4 regions of the Pseudomonas sp. Hz4 genome follow, and region 1 is predicted to be linked to each of the others. Evidence: predicted binding sites of a transcription regulator. Region 1 holds the regulator's gene; each other region holds the start of a gene.

Region 1 (3,815 bases):
AACGCATGATTAGTGACCGTTTTGCTCGTCCAGGACAACCTGATACAAGGCTTCATTGCTCGGAGCGCTGCGCAGTTTTTCGCGCACTTCCTTGCGATCGAGCATGCTGGCGATCTGGCGCAGTAGCTCCAGGTGCGCGTCGGTGGCCGCCTCCGGGACCAGCAGAACAAACAGCAGGTCAACCGGGGCGCCGTCGATGGCGTCGAAATCGATAGGGGCGTCGAGGTGCATCAAGGCGCTGATGGGCGAGTTGCAGCCCTTCAGGCGACAGTGGGGGATGGCGATGCCGTTGCCAAAACCGGTGGAACCGAGTTTTTCACGGGCGACCAGACTCTCGAAGACATCCTGCATCGCCAAATCCGGCACTTCGCGGTGGATAAGGTTGGCAATTTGCTCGAGGGCTTTCTTTTTGCTGCCGCCCGGCACGTTCACGAGGGAACGGCCGGGGGTCAGGATGCTTTCAAGTCGGATCATGGGTTGGGAGTGTTAACGACCGGTTGCGCCCTGGAGGAGGCTCTGGGTCTTTTCCTTATGCTTTTTGAGTTGTTTATCCAGCTTGTCGGTCAGTGCGTCGATCGCCGCGTACATATCGGTATGCTCCGCGTTGGCGACCACTTCATTGCCGGGAATATGCAGCGTGGCTTCGATTTTCTGCTTGAGCTTTTCGACCGTCATCGTGACTTGCACGTTGGTGATCTTGTCGAAATGCCTCTCTAATCGTTCGAGTTTTTCGCCGATGTAGGTGCGAAGAGGTTCGGTCACTTCCAGTTGGTGTCCACTGATGTTGACTTGCATACAGCTCTCCTTCGTTGCCAGTGCATAAAGCGGCAGGCAGAAATGCCTGCCACTGGAACGCTGTGGCGTGGCTCTACATCAACCGCTTGCGTTCGCTCGAAGGCGCGATCCCGAGGGATTCGCGGTACTTGGCGACGGTGCGGCGAGCCACCTGAATGCCTTGTGCCTCCAGTAAACCAGCGATCTTGCTGTCACTCAACGGCTTTTTCTGATTTTCCGCGGCAACCAGTTTTTTGATGATCGCTCGGATCGCCGTGGACGAGCATTCACCGCCCTCTGAGGTGCTGACGTGGCTCGAGAAAAAGTATTTCAGTTCATAGATGCCCCGTGGGGTATGCATGAACTTTTGCGTGGTCACCCGTGAAATTGTCGACTCATGCATGCCCACCGCTTCGGCGATGTCATGCAGGACCAGCGGTTTCATGGCTTCGTCGCCGTATTCAAGAAAGCCGCGCTGATGCTCGACGATCTGGGTGGCTACTTTCATCAGGGTTTCATTGCGGCTTTGCAGGCTCTTGATGAACCAGCGGGCCTCTTGCAACTGATTGCGCATGAAGGTGTTGTCGGCGCTGGTGTCGGCGCGTCGCACGAAACCGGCGTATTGAGCGTTGACCCGCAGCCGCGGTACGGATTCCTGGTTCAGTTCCACCAGCCAGCGCTCGTTGTCCTTGCGTACGATCACGTCGGGAACGACGTATTCGGCTTCGCCGGACTCGATTTGCGAGCCTGGACGCGGGTTGAGGCTCTGGACCCGTTCAATCACTTGGCGCAGCTCATCTTCCTTGAGCTTCATGCGACGCATCAGCTGGCTGTAATCGCGGCTGCCGAGCAGGTCGATGTAATCGGTGACCAGGCGTTTGGCCTCGACCAGCCAAGGGGTCTTGACGGACAACTGACGCAATTGCAGCAGCAGGCATTCGCCCAGGTTACGGGCGCCGATGCCAGCGGGTTCGAATTGCTGGATGCGGTGCAGGACGGCTTCGATTTCGTCCAGTTCGATGTCCAGTTCCGGATCGAAGGCTTCGAGAATCTCCTCGAGGGTTTCGTCCAGGTAGCCCTGATTGTTGATGCAGTCGATCAGGGTCACGGCAATCAGGCGATCAGTGTCGGACATCGGTGCCAGGTTCAGTTGCCACAGCAAGTGGCTTTGCAGGCTTTCGCCGGCCGATGTACGGGTGGTGAAATCCCACTCGTCGTCATCGTTGCTCGGCAGGCTGCTGGTGCTGGTCTGGTAGACGTCTTCCCACGCGGTGTCGACGGGCAGTTCGTTGGGAATGCGCTCGTTCCAGTCGCCTTCCTCGAGGTTGTCCACCGTCGGGGCGGTTTCCTGGTAGGAGGGTTCCGAAACATCGGCGTTGGGAGGCTGTTCGGCTTTGTCGGCCAAGGGGTCGGCGTTATCGAAGTCGTCGCCTTCTTCCTGGCGTTCGAGCATCGGATTGGACTCCAGGGCCTCCTGGATTTCCTGTTGCAGGTCCAGGGTCGACAATTGGAGCAGGCGGATGGCCTGTTGCAGCTGCGGTGTCATCGTCAGCTGCTGGCCCATTCTCAAGACTAGCGATGGTTTCATGGCAGGGGCTTAACACCTTATTCGCCGGCGCGCATGCGCCATCCACTACAGGGCGCCGGAGCGCCAAACATAAGCAAATTATATGCCTGAAACTGCAACGTTTGCCTAGAGCGCTGTAACAATAAAAAAGTATTCATTTTTATCGAGACAAGCGCTCGGTCGACTGGCCAGGCACCTCAGTGCTTACAGGCGGAACTCATGACCCAGATACACTTCCTTGACCAAGTCGTTGGCCAGGATGGTGGCAGAGTCACCCTCGGCAATCAGTTGGCCATCGTTGACGATGTAAGCGGTTTCGCAAATATCCAGGGTTTCACGGACGTTGTGGTCGGTGATCAATACGCCAATGCCCTTGGCCTTGAGGTGATAGATGATCTGCTTGATGTCGCCCACCGAAATCGGGTCCACGCCGGCGAACGGTTCGTCGAGGAGGATGAATTTCGGGTTGGTGGCCAGTGCCCTGGCGATTTCCACGCGGCGGCGTTCACCGCCGGACAGGCTCATGCCGAGGTTGTCGCGGATGTGGCTGATGTGGAATTCCTGCAGCAGGCTTTCCAGCTCTTTGCGACGACCGGTCTTGTCGAGTTCCTTGCGGGTCTCGAGGATGGCCATGATGTTGTCGGCTACCGAGAGTTTGCGGAAAATCGATGCTTCTTGCGGAAGATAGCCGATACCGGCCTTCGCACGACCGTGCATAGGCTGGTGGCTGACATCCAGGTCATCAATCAGTACCCGGCCCTGATCGGCCTGTACCAGGCCGACAATCATGTAGAAACAGGTGGTCTTGCCGGCGCCGTTGGGACCCAGCAGGCCGACGATCTGACCGCTGTCGATCGACAGGCTGACGTCGCGCACGACTTGGCGGCTCTTGTAGCTCTTCGCCAAGTGCTGAGCTTTCAGAGTTGCCATTACGGGGCCTTTTGCTCTTCGGTTTTCTTTTTCGGCTGGATCACCATGTCGATCCGCGGACGCGACTCGGTGACCTTGCTGCCCGTAGCGCGACCGGCGCTGGCGAGCTTTTTGTTGGTGTCATAGACGATTTTTTCGCCCTGGGTCACGTTGCCGTCCTTGTCGATGACTTTGGCGCGGTCGATCAGCACGACACGGTCTTGCGAGGCGTGGTACTGGATAGTGACGCCATAGCCTTGAACCGGCTTTGTATCGCCTGCCGTTTGCAGTTGCTCGAAGTAGGCGAGGTTGCCCACCGAAGTCACTACGTCGATATCGCCGGCTGGGGTGCGGGTCATGGTCACCGTATTGCCGGTGACCTTCATCGAGCCCTGGGTGATGATCACGTCACCTTTATAGGTGGCAATGCCGTTCTTGTCGTCCAGTTGGGCATCGTCCGCCTGGATGCGGATAGGCTGCTGTTGATCGTCCGGCAGAGCCCAGGCGCTCACGCTTCCCAGTGCTGCGCTCAGGCCGAGCAAAATAGGGAGGGTTTTAACGAACC
Region 2 (3,815 bases), 630 kb from region 1:
GTACGGTAAACGTCACGGTGGGACTTTGCTGCACCAGATTTTCCCCATCGATCACCTGCACCGCGAGGCTGTGTTCGCCGCGATCGACGTTCACCAGTTGCAGGATCGGCACGTTGCTCGGTTGTCCGTAGGGCTGATCATCCAGCAACAACCTCAATAGATGCGGCCCTTGCAGGCGTGGCTTGATCAGTACGCTGACGGTGAAAGTGCCGTTGTTGGCGCGCAACGCCTCCTCGGTGGACAGGCCGGTCAGTTCCAGTACCTCGTAGGCGCTGCGAGGTTGCTCACGGCCGTTGGCTTCGGCAGGCGGTGCAGGTTCGCCCGGTGGCTGGCTTTCGACTCTGTTGAGCGGAGGCAATTCGACCGGTTGAGCTTTAACGCCATCGGGCGGTTGATTGCTGTAGGCGGTGTTGCCGTTGGCGTCGGTGTACTTATAGATCTGCGCTGCGGCAGGCAGGGCGATCAACAGCAAGATGAATAGAAAACCACGACCCATAAAATCGACCAGAAACGAAAGCGTTGAAGTGCAGCATAGGTCAGGGGCGGCGGTTGGTCCTAGCCGTAAACATTTCGCCATTACTTTCGCACAGTGATCGTTCCCACGCAGAGCGTGGGAACGATCAGGGGAACGACCGCCCACAAAAAAGGCCTCCCGAAGGAGGCCTCTTTTTTGTCACGCCGCGTGCCGCAGCGATACCGGATCAGCAGCTGTAGTACAGCTCATATTCCAGTGGGTGTACGAAGGTGCGTACTTTGATTTCTTCTTCGCTTTTCAGGGCGATATAAGCGTCGATGAAGTCGTCGCTGAAAACGCCGCCTTTGGTCAGGAACGCACGACCTTTGTCCAGCTCTTCCAGGGCTTCTTTCAGGCTGCCGCACACTTGTGGGATCTCTTTCGCCTCTTCAGGCGGCAGGTCATACAGGTTTTTGTCAGCAGCATCGCCAGGGTGGATCTTGTTCTGGATACCGTCCAGGCCGGCCATTACCAGAGCAGCGAAGGCCAGGTACGGGTTGGCTGCTGGATCCGGGAAGCGGGCTTCGATACGGCGAGCGCGAGGGCTGGACACGTAAGGAATGCGGATCGAAGCGGAGCGGTTACGAGCCGAGTAGGCCAGCATTACCGGTGCTTCGAAACCTGGGACCAGACGCTTGTAGGAGTTGGTCGACGGGTTGGTGAAGCCGTTCAGGGCCTTACCGTGCTTGATGATGCCGCCGATGAAGAACAGAGCGGTATCGGACAGGCCGGCATAGCCTTCGCCAGCGAAGGTGTTCTTGCCATCTTTGGCGATGGACAGGTGAACGTGCATACCCGAGCCGTTGTCGCCGTACAGAGGCTTAGGCATGAAGGTCGCGGTGCGGCCATAAGCGACAGCCACGTTGTGTACGCAGTACTTCAGGGTCTGAACTTCGTCAGCCTTGGCTACCAGGGTGTTGAACTTCACACCGATTTCGTTCTGACCGGCAGTCGCCACTTCGTGGTGGTGAACTTCGATGACCAGGCCCATTTCTTCCATGGCGTTGCACATGGAGGTACGGATTTCGTGGTCGTGGTCGAACGGTGGAACCGGGAAGTAACCACCTTTGATGCCTGGGCGGTGGCCATGGTTGCCGCCTTCGATGTCTTGGTCGGACATCCACGAACCTTGTTCAGAGAAGATTTTGAACATCGAGCCGGAAATGTCGGACTTGAACTTCACCTGATCGAAGATGAAGAACTCAGGCTCCGGGCCAACGAAAACGGTATCGCCGATACCGGTCGACTTCAGGTACTCCTCGGCACGCTTGGCGATCGCACGTGGGTCGCGATCGTAGCCTTGCATGGTCGAAGGCTCGATTACGTCACAAACGATGATCAGCGTTGGATCTTCGGTGAACGGGTCGAGAACGGCAGTGCTGTCGTCCGGCAGCAGGATCATGTCGGAGGCTTCGATGCCTTTCCAGCCGGCGATGGAGGAACCGTCGAACATTTTGCCTTCTTCAAAGAAAGCGTCATCCAGCGCGTCGCGAGCCGGCATGGTCACGTGGTGCTGAGTGCCTTTGGTGTCCGTGAAGCGCAGATCAATCCATTTGACGTCATGATCTTTGATGAGTTGAACCGACTTCGACATAGTGTCCTCCGGGTGGCTTCGGGCTTAGTAGTGGATGCCCTTGGAATGTGGGTGATGCCGGCGCGAATACTCTGCCAAGGCAACCTGCCTCACAAGGGAGCAAATTGCATGCCAGTGCCCAACCATGGGTTTTTTGCCCCAATATCACGCTTATAAAGGAACAAAGGAGCGCAGAACTGGAAATCGCGCCCCGTAATGTAGCGTTAAATTCAACAAGCGACCTGTTTTGGTGCGCGCAAAACCTTCTGCACATTAACTGGTTAAACCTTGAGCAATTTCCGCTATAATCCGCGCCCCCCTTTTTCGGCTGGCCCAGCGCGCGCTGTTTTCATGAAACTAATCGTAAAAGTCTTCCCCGAGATCACCATCAAGAGCCGCCCGGTACGGATGCGTTTCATCCGCCAGTTGGCCAAAAACATCCGTACCGTGCTCCGCGACCTGGACCCGGCTGTGGTGGTGAACGGTGTGTGGGACAATCTCGAGCTGGAAACCCGCGTCAGCGAGCCCAAAGCCTTGAAGGAGATGACCGAGCGCCTGAGCTGCATGCCGGGTATCGCGCATTTCCTGCAGGTCGACGAATACCCGCTGGGCGACTTCGACGACATCGTCGCCAATTGCAAGCAGCACTTCGGTGATGCGTTGGCCGGGAAGATCTTTTCGGTGCGCTGCAAGCGTGCCGGCAAGCACGAGTTCACCTCGATGGACGTCGAGAAATACGTCGGCAGCCAACTGCGTCGTCAGTGCGGCGCCGCCGGAATCTCGCTGAAAGACCCGGAAATCGAAGTTCGCATCGAAATTCGCGACAAACGGTTGTTTGTGATCCACAGCCAGCACAACAGCATCGGCGGTTATCCGCTGGGTGCCCTGGAACAGACACTTGTGCTGATGTCTGGCGGTTTCGATTCCACCGTCGCCGCCTACCAGATCATGCGCCGCGGGCTGATGAGCCATTTTTGCTTCTTCAATCTGGGCGGACGAGCCCATGAATTGGGCGTTATGGAAGTTGCGCACTTCATCTGGAAGAAGTACGGCAGCTCCCAACGCGTGTTATTTGTGAGTGTGCCGTTCGAGGAAGTACTGGGAGAAATTCTCGGTAAAGTCGATAACAGTCATATGGGTGTAGTTTTGAAGCGTATGATGTTGCGCGCTGCTTCCCGTATTGCCGATCGGCTGGACATCGATGCGCTGGTCACTGGCGAAGCGATTTCCCAGGTGTCGAGCCAGACGCTGCCGAACCTGTCCGTGATCGACTGCGTGACCGACAAGCTGGTCTTGCGTCCGCTGATCGCCAGTCACAAGCAGGACATCATCGACCTGGCCAACGAAATCGGTACTGCCGACTTCGCCAAGCACATGCCGGAATACTGCGGGGTCATCTCGGTGAACCCCAAGACCCACGCCAAGCGTCCGCGCGTGGAGTACGAAGAACAACAGTTCGACATGGCAGTGCTTGAGCGTGCGCTCGAGAACGCCAAGCTGGTGCCGATCGATCGCGTGATCGACGAATTGGGCCAGGACTTGCAGATTGAAGAAGTCAGCGAAGCGCTGGCCGGTCAGATCGTTATCGACATCCGTCACCCGGATGCCGCTGAAGATGACCCGCTGGGCTTGGCTGGCATCGAGGTACAAGCGATGCCGTTTTATGCATTGAACGCTCGTTTCAAGGAACTGGACCCTACTCGCCAGTACCTGCTGTATTGCGACAAA
Region 3 (3,815 bases), 1.2 Mb from region 1:
TTTTTTTGTCGTTCAGAATGCCTGGAGTATTCGGGAAGCACGCTTCCACCACGGTGCATTGGCCGCAGGCTGCGGCCGTTCACTATCCGCCAGCATGTGCGGAACATCCTGCAAGCGAATCCACGGTTGGTTATTCCAGTGCAGCAAACTCAGCGACATCTCTGGCCAGTTCAACAGGCTCAGGATCGGGCGTTCGGTTGACGTTGGCTGTTGGGCATCTCTGAGGGCTGGCACTACGTCGTGGGTCAGCCATTCGCGCAGGCCTCGGTATTCGGGGCAGTAGTGGTAGACCAGTAATGCATAGACGCCGGATTCGCTGATCAGCAGTGTGTCTTCTACCGTGCCGTGGATGAGCATTCGCACAGATTGGCGCTGGTCGGAATCGAGTTTGCGTAGTGCTCGTTCGTCGAGGAATAGTCTGAGCAATCGGCCGAGTTCGCGTGCGCTGAACCAGGCCTGGTTTTCCAGGAGGAGGGCGTGGAGGTGGAGTTTGTGGCGGGTGAAGGTGTGTGGGATCAGATAGTTGTCGTCCATAGAGCATCACTCAAACTCGCATGAAGGAAACTGCCGCTGATCGTCGCCAAACGAAAAGGGTGGCAGCTGTGCGCGGGTTGGCGAACCGGTGCATGCGAAAAACCGGCAGACCCGAAGGTCTCCCACGCCCAGCCGCCATAATTCGAGAGGGGAATAATGCCCAGAGTCGAACGTGGTTGCGGTGCGTCACATGCTATCCGGGTCGCCAAACCCAGTGCTGAACATTCAGCATTGGGTGAGCTTAGGAACCGGGGCTTTGTGGCGCAATCGGACGGCGGTGTGATCTTTGTAGGACGTTGCCGAGATAGTGGCGGGGCGGAAGATCAAAAGATCGCAGCCTTCGGCAGCTCCTACAGGAGTGGTCGGTCCAGTGTGGGATGGCTGGAAGACTGAGGCGACCCTTATCGCGAGCAAGCTCGCTCCCACAGTTGAGCGGTGGTGTTATTCGGTCGGTGGATTGAGCTTCGCTTCCAACTCCGCCACTTTCGCCTCAAGACTTTCCAGCCGTGCCCGCGTCCGTGCCAGCACAACCATCTGGCTATCGAATTCTTCCCGGCTCACCAGATCCAGCTTGCTGAAGCCGCTCTGCAACAGGGCCTTGAACTGGCTTTCGATTTCGCTTTTCGGCAGTGGGGTGTCGCCGTTGAAGAGGCGGGAGGCGGTGCCGCTCAGGGCATCGAGGAAGTCTTTGGGGGCGAGCATGGGAAATGTCCTGTCAACAATGGCGGGCAGTGTATCACGCACTGTCGATAGTCAATCTCGCAGTCAGGGCTGCACGCTTTTCGCGCATGCGGACGGACGGCAATGCACTGTTGTTGTGCGTATCAGTCGGGTCATTGCAGCGAAGTAGTTTGCGGCAGCGGCCAAGGGCTTGAAATCAGTGGGTTTTGGCGAGATGGCAAGCTTTCTGCTTAGTCGGTAGTGACCCATGCACTGATGCAGTCGCTGTGACGAATGCAGTGCGCCAAGCGGAACGGGGGGAAAGTGTTTCGTGCGGAGTGGTTAGCAGGCGTCGGACGGGCAGGTAAGGCCGACGATGCGTTACAAAGCCAGGCACTGCGCTTAGACTTGAGTCGGGTTTGTTTTCCTGGGGCAAGTCCACCAAATTCGGGAGAGAGTTTTCATGAAGCTAGTCACTGCCATCATCAAGCCGTTCAAACTGGACGACGTACGCGAGTCGCTGTCCGAGATTGGCGTACAGGGCATTACCGTTACTGAAGTCAAAGGCTTCGGTCGGCAGAAGGGTCACACCGAGCTGTATCGCGGCGCGGAATACGTGGTCGATTTCCTGCCAAAGGTGAAGATTGATGTCGCCATTGACGACAAGGATCTTGACCGGGTTATCGAGGCGATAACCAAGGCTGCCAACACCGGCAAGATCGGTGACGGCAAGATCTTCGTGGTCAATCTGGAACAGGCGATTCGCATCCGTACCGGCGAAACCGATACCGACGCAATCTAAGCCGCCACACACCCAACGCCCCAGGAGAAAACAATATGACTCTGCGTAAATTCGCAGGGCTAGGAGCCCTGTTGTCCCTCGTAATGCCCAGCCTGGCTATGGCGGCAGACGAAGTGGCGGCCCCCGTCCTCAACTCCGGCGACACCGCCTGGATGATGACCTCGACAGCCCTCGTGCTGTTCATGACCATTCCCGGCCTCGCGCTGTTCTACGGCGGCATGGTTCGCTCCAAAAACATTCTTTCCGTGATGATGCAGTGCTTCGCCATTACCGGTCTGATCAGCATTCTGTGGGTCATTTATGGCTACAGCATCGCGTTCGACACCACCGGCATGGAACAGGGCGTCGTCAACTTCAACTCATTCTTCGGCGGCATGGGCAAGGCATTCCTCGCCGGTGTCACGCCATCGAGCCTGACCGGTCCCGCGGCGCTGTTCCCTGAGGCGGTGTTCATCACCTTCCAGATGACCTTCGCCATCATCACCCCTGCGCTGATCGTCGGTGCCTTCGCCGAGCGGATGAAGTTCTCCGCGATGCTGATCTTCATGGGCGTCTGGTTCACCCTGGTTTATGCGCCGATTGCGCACATGGTCTGGTCCGGTAACGGCGGCCTGATGTGGGACTGGGGCGTGCTGGACTTCGCCGGCGGCACCGTGGTGCACATCAACGCCGGTGTGGCCGGTCTGATTGCCTGCCTGGTATTGGGCAAACGCAAAGGCTTCCCGACTACCCCAATGGCGCCGCACAACCTTGGTTACACCCTGATGGGCGCTGCCATGCTGTGGGTCGGCTGGTTCGGCTTCAACGCCGGTTCCGCTGCGGCGGCCAACGGCACTGCGGGTATGGCGATGCTGGTGACCCAGATCGCAACCGCCGCCGCTGCATTGGGTTGGATGTTCGCTGAGTGGATCACTCACGGTAAACCAAGTGCTCTGGGTATCGCTTCGGGTGTTGTGGCCGGTCTGGTTGCAATCACACCAGCCGCTGGCACCGTAGGCCCGATGGGCGCTCTGGTCATCGGCCTGGCAGCCGGCGTGGTGTGCTTCTTCTGCGCCACCACCCTGAAACGCAAACTCGGTTATGACGACTCCCTGGACGCCTTCGGTGTGCACGGTATCGGCGGTATTCTCGGCGCGATCCTGACGGGTGTGTTCGCTGCACCGGCCCTGGGTGGCTTTGGCACCGTCACCGACATCGGTGCACAAGTCTGGATTCAGATGAAAGGCGTGGGCTTCACGGTGATCTACACCGCGATCGTCACCTACATCATCCTCAAGGTCCTGGACGCCGTCATGGGTCTGCGTATCACTGAGGAAGAAGAGGCGGTCGGCATCGATCTGGCCCTCCACAACGAACGCGGCTACAACTTGTAAGTACGCGCGCAAAAAAACTTGCCCGGCTTGCCGGGCATTTTTTTGTCTGGAGTTTGTCAGTGAAGGAACTGCTGAAAGGTTTTTTCGTACACGTTTAGTGGCGTTTACGACGAGCGTTTTTCTGCGGCCAATGGCTTACATGATTGAAGGAATATTAGGGCCTTTGTTTTTTCCCAGAGCGCGCTAGAATGCGCCCCGAACGTGCGGAGAACTGTATGTGGCAACAGACTCTGATTACCCTGCGGGCGAGGCCCCGGGGCTTTCATCTGGTAACGGACGAGTTACTCGCCGGCCTGCCTGAAATCAAGGCATGTCGGGTCGGTCTGTTGCATTTGTGGCTGCAGCATACCTCGGCGTCGTTGACCATCAACGAGAACGCCGATCCGGCGGTACGTCGCGACTTCGAACGATTTTTCAATCGTCTGATCCCACAAGGAGCAGACGGC
Region 4 (3,815 bases), 1.6 Mb from region 1:
GTCCGGGTCCGGGCGTTTATCGTTGACGAAGGTACGGAAGCGCTTGAGTTTTTCCGGGTCTTTGAGGGCGTTGGCCCACTCGCATTCATAGCGGTTGACCACCCACTGCATCTGCGACTCGAGCTCTTCACCCAGCCCAAGGCTGTCGTTGATGATCACCTCTTTAAGGTAATCGAGGCCGCCTTCCAGGCTTTCGCGCCACACCGAGGTGCGCTGCAATTTGTCGGCGGTGCGGATGTAGAACATCAGGAAGCGGTCGATGTAGCGGATCAGGGTTTCATCGTCGAGGTCGGTAGCGAACAGCTCGGCATGGCGCGGTCGCATGCCGCCGTTGCCGGCGATGTAGAGGTTCCAGCCCTTCTCGGTGGCGATCACGCCCACGTCTTTGCTCTGGGCCTCGGCGCATTCCCGGGTGCAACCGGACACTGCGAACTTGAGCTTGTGCGGTGAGCGCAGGCCCTTGTAGCGGTCCTCGATGGCCAGGGCCATTTGCACGCTGTCCTGCACGCCATAACGGCACCAGGTGCTGCCGACACAGGACTTCACCGTCCGGGTGGATTTACCGTAGGCGTGCCCGGTTTCAAAACCGGCTTCGATCAGCTCGGCCCAGATGTCCGGCAGTTCATGCAACTGCGCGCCAAACAGGTCGATACGCTGGCCGCCGGTGATTTTGGTGTAGAGGTCGTATTTCTTCGCCACCACACCGATCGCGATCAGTTTGTCGGCGGTGATCTCACCACCGGGGATGCGCGGCACCACCGAATAGGTGCCGTTTTTCTGCATGTTGGCCATGAAGGTGTCGTTGGTGTCCTGCAGCGGCACCAGCGAGGCGTCCATGATCGGCTGATTCCAGCACGACGCGAGGATTGAGCCCACCGCCGGTTTGCAGACGTCGCAACCGGTGTGGCCGCGGCCATGCTTGGCCAGCAGTTCTTCGAAGGTGATCACCCCTTCTACCCGCACCAGCGCATAGAGTTCCTGACGGGTATAGGCAAAGTGTTCGCACAAGCTTTTGTCGACGCTGACGCCACGGGCAATCAACTCATGCTCGAAGACTTGCTTGAGCAGCCCGGCACAACCACCGCAACCGGTGCAGGCTTTGGTCTGCGATTTGAGCAGGCCGAGGTCAGTGCAACCACCGTCAATGGCCGAGCAAATGGAACCCTTGGTGACGTTGTGGCACGAGCACACCGTTGCCGATTCGGGCAAGGCGCCCGGGCCCAGGGTCGGCGCGCCTTCGGACGACGGCAGAATCAGGCTGGCGGGTTCCGCCGGCAGCGCAATCGCGTTCTGCATGTATTGCAGCAGCGTGTCGTAATAGCTGTTGTCACCCACCAGCACCGCGCCTAGTACGTGTTTGCCCGTCGCATCCACCACCAAGCGTCGATAACTGGCCGTGGTTTCGTCCATGAACTGATAACTGCGCGCGCCCGGCGTGCTGCCGTGCGCGTCGCCGATGGAACCGACATCGACGCCCAGCAGCTTGAGCTTGGTCGACATGTCCGCACCCATGAACGGCTCGGCAGCTTCGTTGCACAACAGTGCCGCGACGCCGCGCGCCATCTGATAACCCGGGGCGACCAGGCCAAAAATGCTGCCATTCCAGGCGGCACACTCGCCGATGGCGTAGATGTTCGGATCGCTGCTCAGGCATTGGTCGTCAATCACGACGCCGCCGCGCGGGCCGACTTCCAGCGAGCATTGACGGGCCAGCGCATCTTGCGCACGGATACCGGCGGAGAACACGATCAGGTCGGTTTCAAGGAACTCGTCATTGGCGAAGTTCATCCGGTAGCGGTAGTCCTCGCCTGCGCTGATCGATTGCGTTCCGCGCGACAGGTGTACACCAACGCCGAGCCGTTCGATCTGCGCCTTGAGCGCCAGGCCACCGTACTCGTCCAGCTGCACCGGCATCAGGCGCGGGGCGAACTCCACCACATGAGCTTCCAGCCCCAGAGTTTTCAGGGCATTGGCCGCTTCCAGGCCCAGCAAGCCGCCGCCGACCACCACACCGCGTCGGGCGTTGGTCGCCGCGGCACGGATGGCGTCGAGGTCTTCAAGGGTGCGATACACCAGCCGCGAATCGCCCTCGGCGCCTTCGATCGGCGGCACAAATGGATAGGACCCGGTGGCCAGCACCAATTTGTCGTAGGTGACGCAGCCTTGCGCGGTGATCACCTGGCGACGGACGCGGTCGATTTCCAATACCGGCACCCCCAGATGCAGGGTGACGCCCGGGGTCTGGTACAGCGAGGCTTCACCGAGGGCCAGCGACTCGGCATCACGGCCGGAAAAATATTCGGAAAGGTGCACACGGTCGTAGGCACGCATCGGTTCCTCGCTGAAGACGTGCAGGCGATAGTGATCGAGGGCACCGCGTTCGATCAGCTGTTCGACGCAATGATGTCCGACCATGCCATTGCCGATCACGATCAGCGTTTGCAGCTTGTTCAAAGAGGCAACATTGGAATTCATAAGAGACACCCGTCTATAGCTGTTCAAAAAGCAAAAAAAACGCCTGAAACCTTGCGGTTCCAGGCGTCTTTGCCTGTTCATTTACGGTGCTAAGTCAGGCATCTATGCCGGATCCACCGATGTTGCCCACGACCTGTTCGGCCAATCGATCGTCGTTGACCGAGGGGGCTGCCCACTCGACTGCATTCACAGCGGGCCTGAACAGTGTCTTGCAGACTTTGTGCCAGTCGGCGATTGGCAGTACTTGCGCAGGTAAACATGGACCACGGCGGCCCATTACAGTCCGATATTTGCCTTCGCATAGTGCAGCGCAGTGTCCCGCGGCCTTATAAAAGTGCACGAAGGCTATCCCGATCCGGATCAGAATTTACCACCCAGCGGATATTCGATCTCTAGGCGAATCTGATTGGCGTCCAGCTCCGCTTGCGCCGCATTCCCACGATGAACCGCATGGCGCAGGCGCCACGGGTCACGTAATCGAAGGGCGTGTCGCCATCGACCTTTTGATACTCCAGGCCGAAGCTATGGGCACCTGCTCACTGAAACTGATTTTCATGGCTGCTCTCCAAGAATCACTGCGACAATCCGCTCGCGGTGCCAGGCAGGCAGCCCGAGAAAGCTTTCGCTGGCACGGGCGCGCTTGAAGTAGAGGTGCGGTTCGTATTCCCAAGTGAAACCGACGCTGCCGTGCAACTGGATCGACTCGGACGTGCAATGGAAATAGGTTTCAGAGCAATGCGCCTTGGCCAGCGCCGCCGCTAGTGGCAGCTCGGCGGCCACCTGCGGTTCGCCCGCCGTACGCTTCGGGAATATGAATCGCCGGCCAGTACATTTCGCGGCACAAGCGCTGCCAGAGTGCCTCGTCAAAACCTCGCTCGCTGATCATCGCCGCTCGCACGGCGGTAGAATCCGAGACATCGGCGAGAAAGCCCTCGGCCGATGCGCGGATCATTTCCTGTTCGTCGCTGAACGCAAACTCCATCGCGGCGCCTTCTGCTCGTTAGCGAGGCTTGCCCGCGAAAGCGTTGGCTCAGGCAAAATCAATGTTGCCTGGCCCACCGCAATCGCGGGCAAGCCACGCTTCTTCAGGGTTTGTGCCGTTAATAGGCATCTACGGCAACTGGCCGGCTCAGCGGATACAACTGCTCATCGAACTGCGACAGCCTCGGAAATTCCAACGGTTGCTCGTCCGCCAGGTGTTGCAGACGCTGGTCATAGTCAACCAGGAATCGTTGCCGCGCCTCGTCGCTGATGTACGGCACATGCCAGGCGACGAAAGGTTCGAGCACCTCGAACCCAACATAGGCCAGGGTACCGCGCAGGATCGGCCGCAGCATGTC

The links. Region 1 encodes sigma-54, which starts transcription at its own class of promoters, with help from an activator protein. Its sites were predicted from a motif close to ANTGGCATNNANNTTGCTNT; they were not measured.
Positions count from the first base shown of each region.
Region 2: the regulator sigma-54 is predicted to act here: its motif matches at 2,205-2,224, upstream of glnA (glutamate--ammonia ligase).
Region 3: the regulator sigma-54 is predicted to act here: its motif matches at 1,429-1,448, upstream of glnK (P-II family nitrogen regulator).
Region 4: the regulator sigma-54 is predicted to act here: its motif matches at 2,503-2,522, upstream of nirB (nitrite reductase large subunit NirB).

Region 1 covers NZ_CM142719.1:1,201,094-1,204,908, forward strand. The annotation lists gene rapZ (RNase adapter RapZ) at 1-7, opposite strand, end outside; gene ptsN (PTS IIA-like nitrogen regulatory protein PtsN) at 10-474, opposite strand; gene hpf (ribosome hibernation-promoting factor, HPF/YfiA family) at 487-795, opposite strand; gene ACYZTR_RS05325 (RNA polymerase factor sigma-54) at 869-2,362, opposite strand; gene lptB (LPS export ABC transporter ATP-binding protein) at 2,546-3,271, opposite strand; gene lptA (lipopolysaccharide transport periplasmic protein LptA) at 3,271-3,815, opposite strand, start outside; gene lptC (LPS export ABC transporter periplasmic protein LptC) at 3,806-3,815, opposite strand, start outside.
Region 2 covers NZ_CM142719.1:568,264-572,078, forward strand. The annotation lists gene ACYZTR_RS02595 (DUF4124 domain-containing protein) at 1-496, opposite strand, end outside; gene glnA (glutamate--ammonia ligase) at 702-2,108, opposite strand; gene thiI (tRNA uracil 4-sulfurtransferase ThiI) at 2,439-3,815, shown strand, end outside.
Region 3 covers NZ_CM142719.1:5,923,738-5,927,552, reverse strand. The annotation lists gene ACYZTR_RS27420 (BRO-N domain-containing protein) at 13-534, opposite strand; gene ACYZTR_RS27415 (accessory factor UbiK family protein) at 976-1,236, opposite strand; gene glnK (P-II family nitrogen regulator) at 1,658-1,996, shown strand; gene ACYZTR_RS27405 (ammonium transporter) at 2,032-3,369, shown strand; gene ACYZTR_RS27400 (secondary thiamine-phosphate synthase enzyme YjbQ) at 3,585-3,815, shown strand, end outside.
Region 4 covers NZ_CM142719.1:2,796,541-2,800,355, reverse strand. The annotation lists gene nirB (nitrite reductase large subunit NirB) at 1-2,475, opposite strand, end outside; gene ACYZTR_RS12805 (acyl-CoA dehydrogenase family protein) at 3,028-3,255, opposite strand; gene ACYZTR_RS12800 (hypothetical protein) at 3,203-3,427, opposite strand; gene ACYZTR_RS12795 (NAD(P)H-dependent oxidoreductase) at 3,576-3,815, opposite strand, start outside.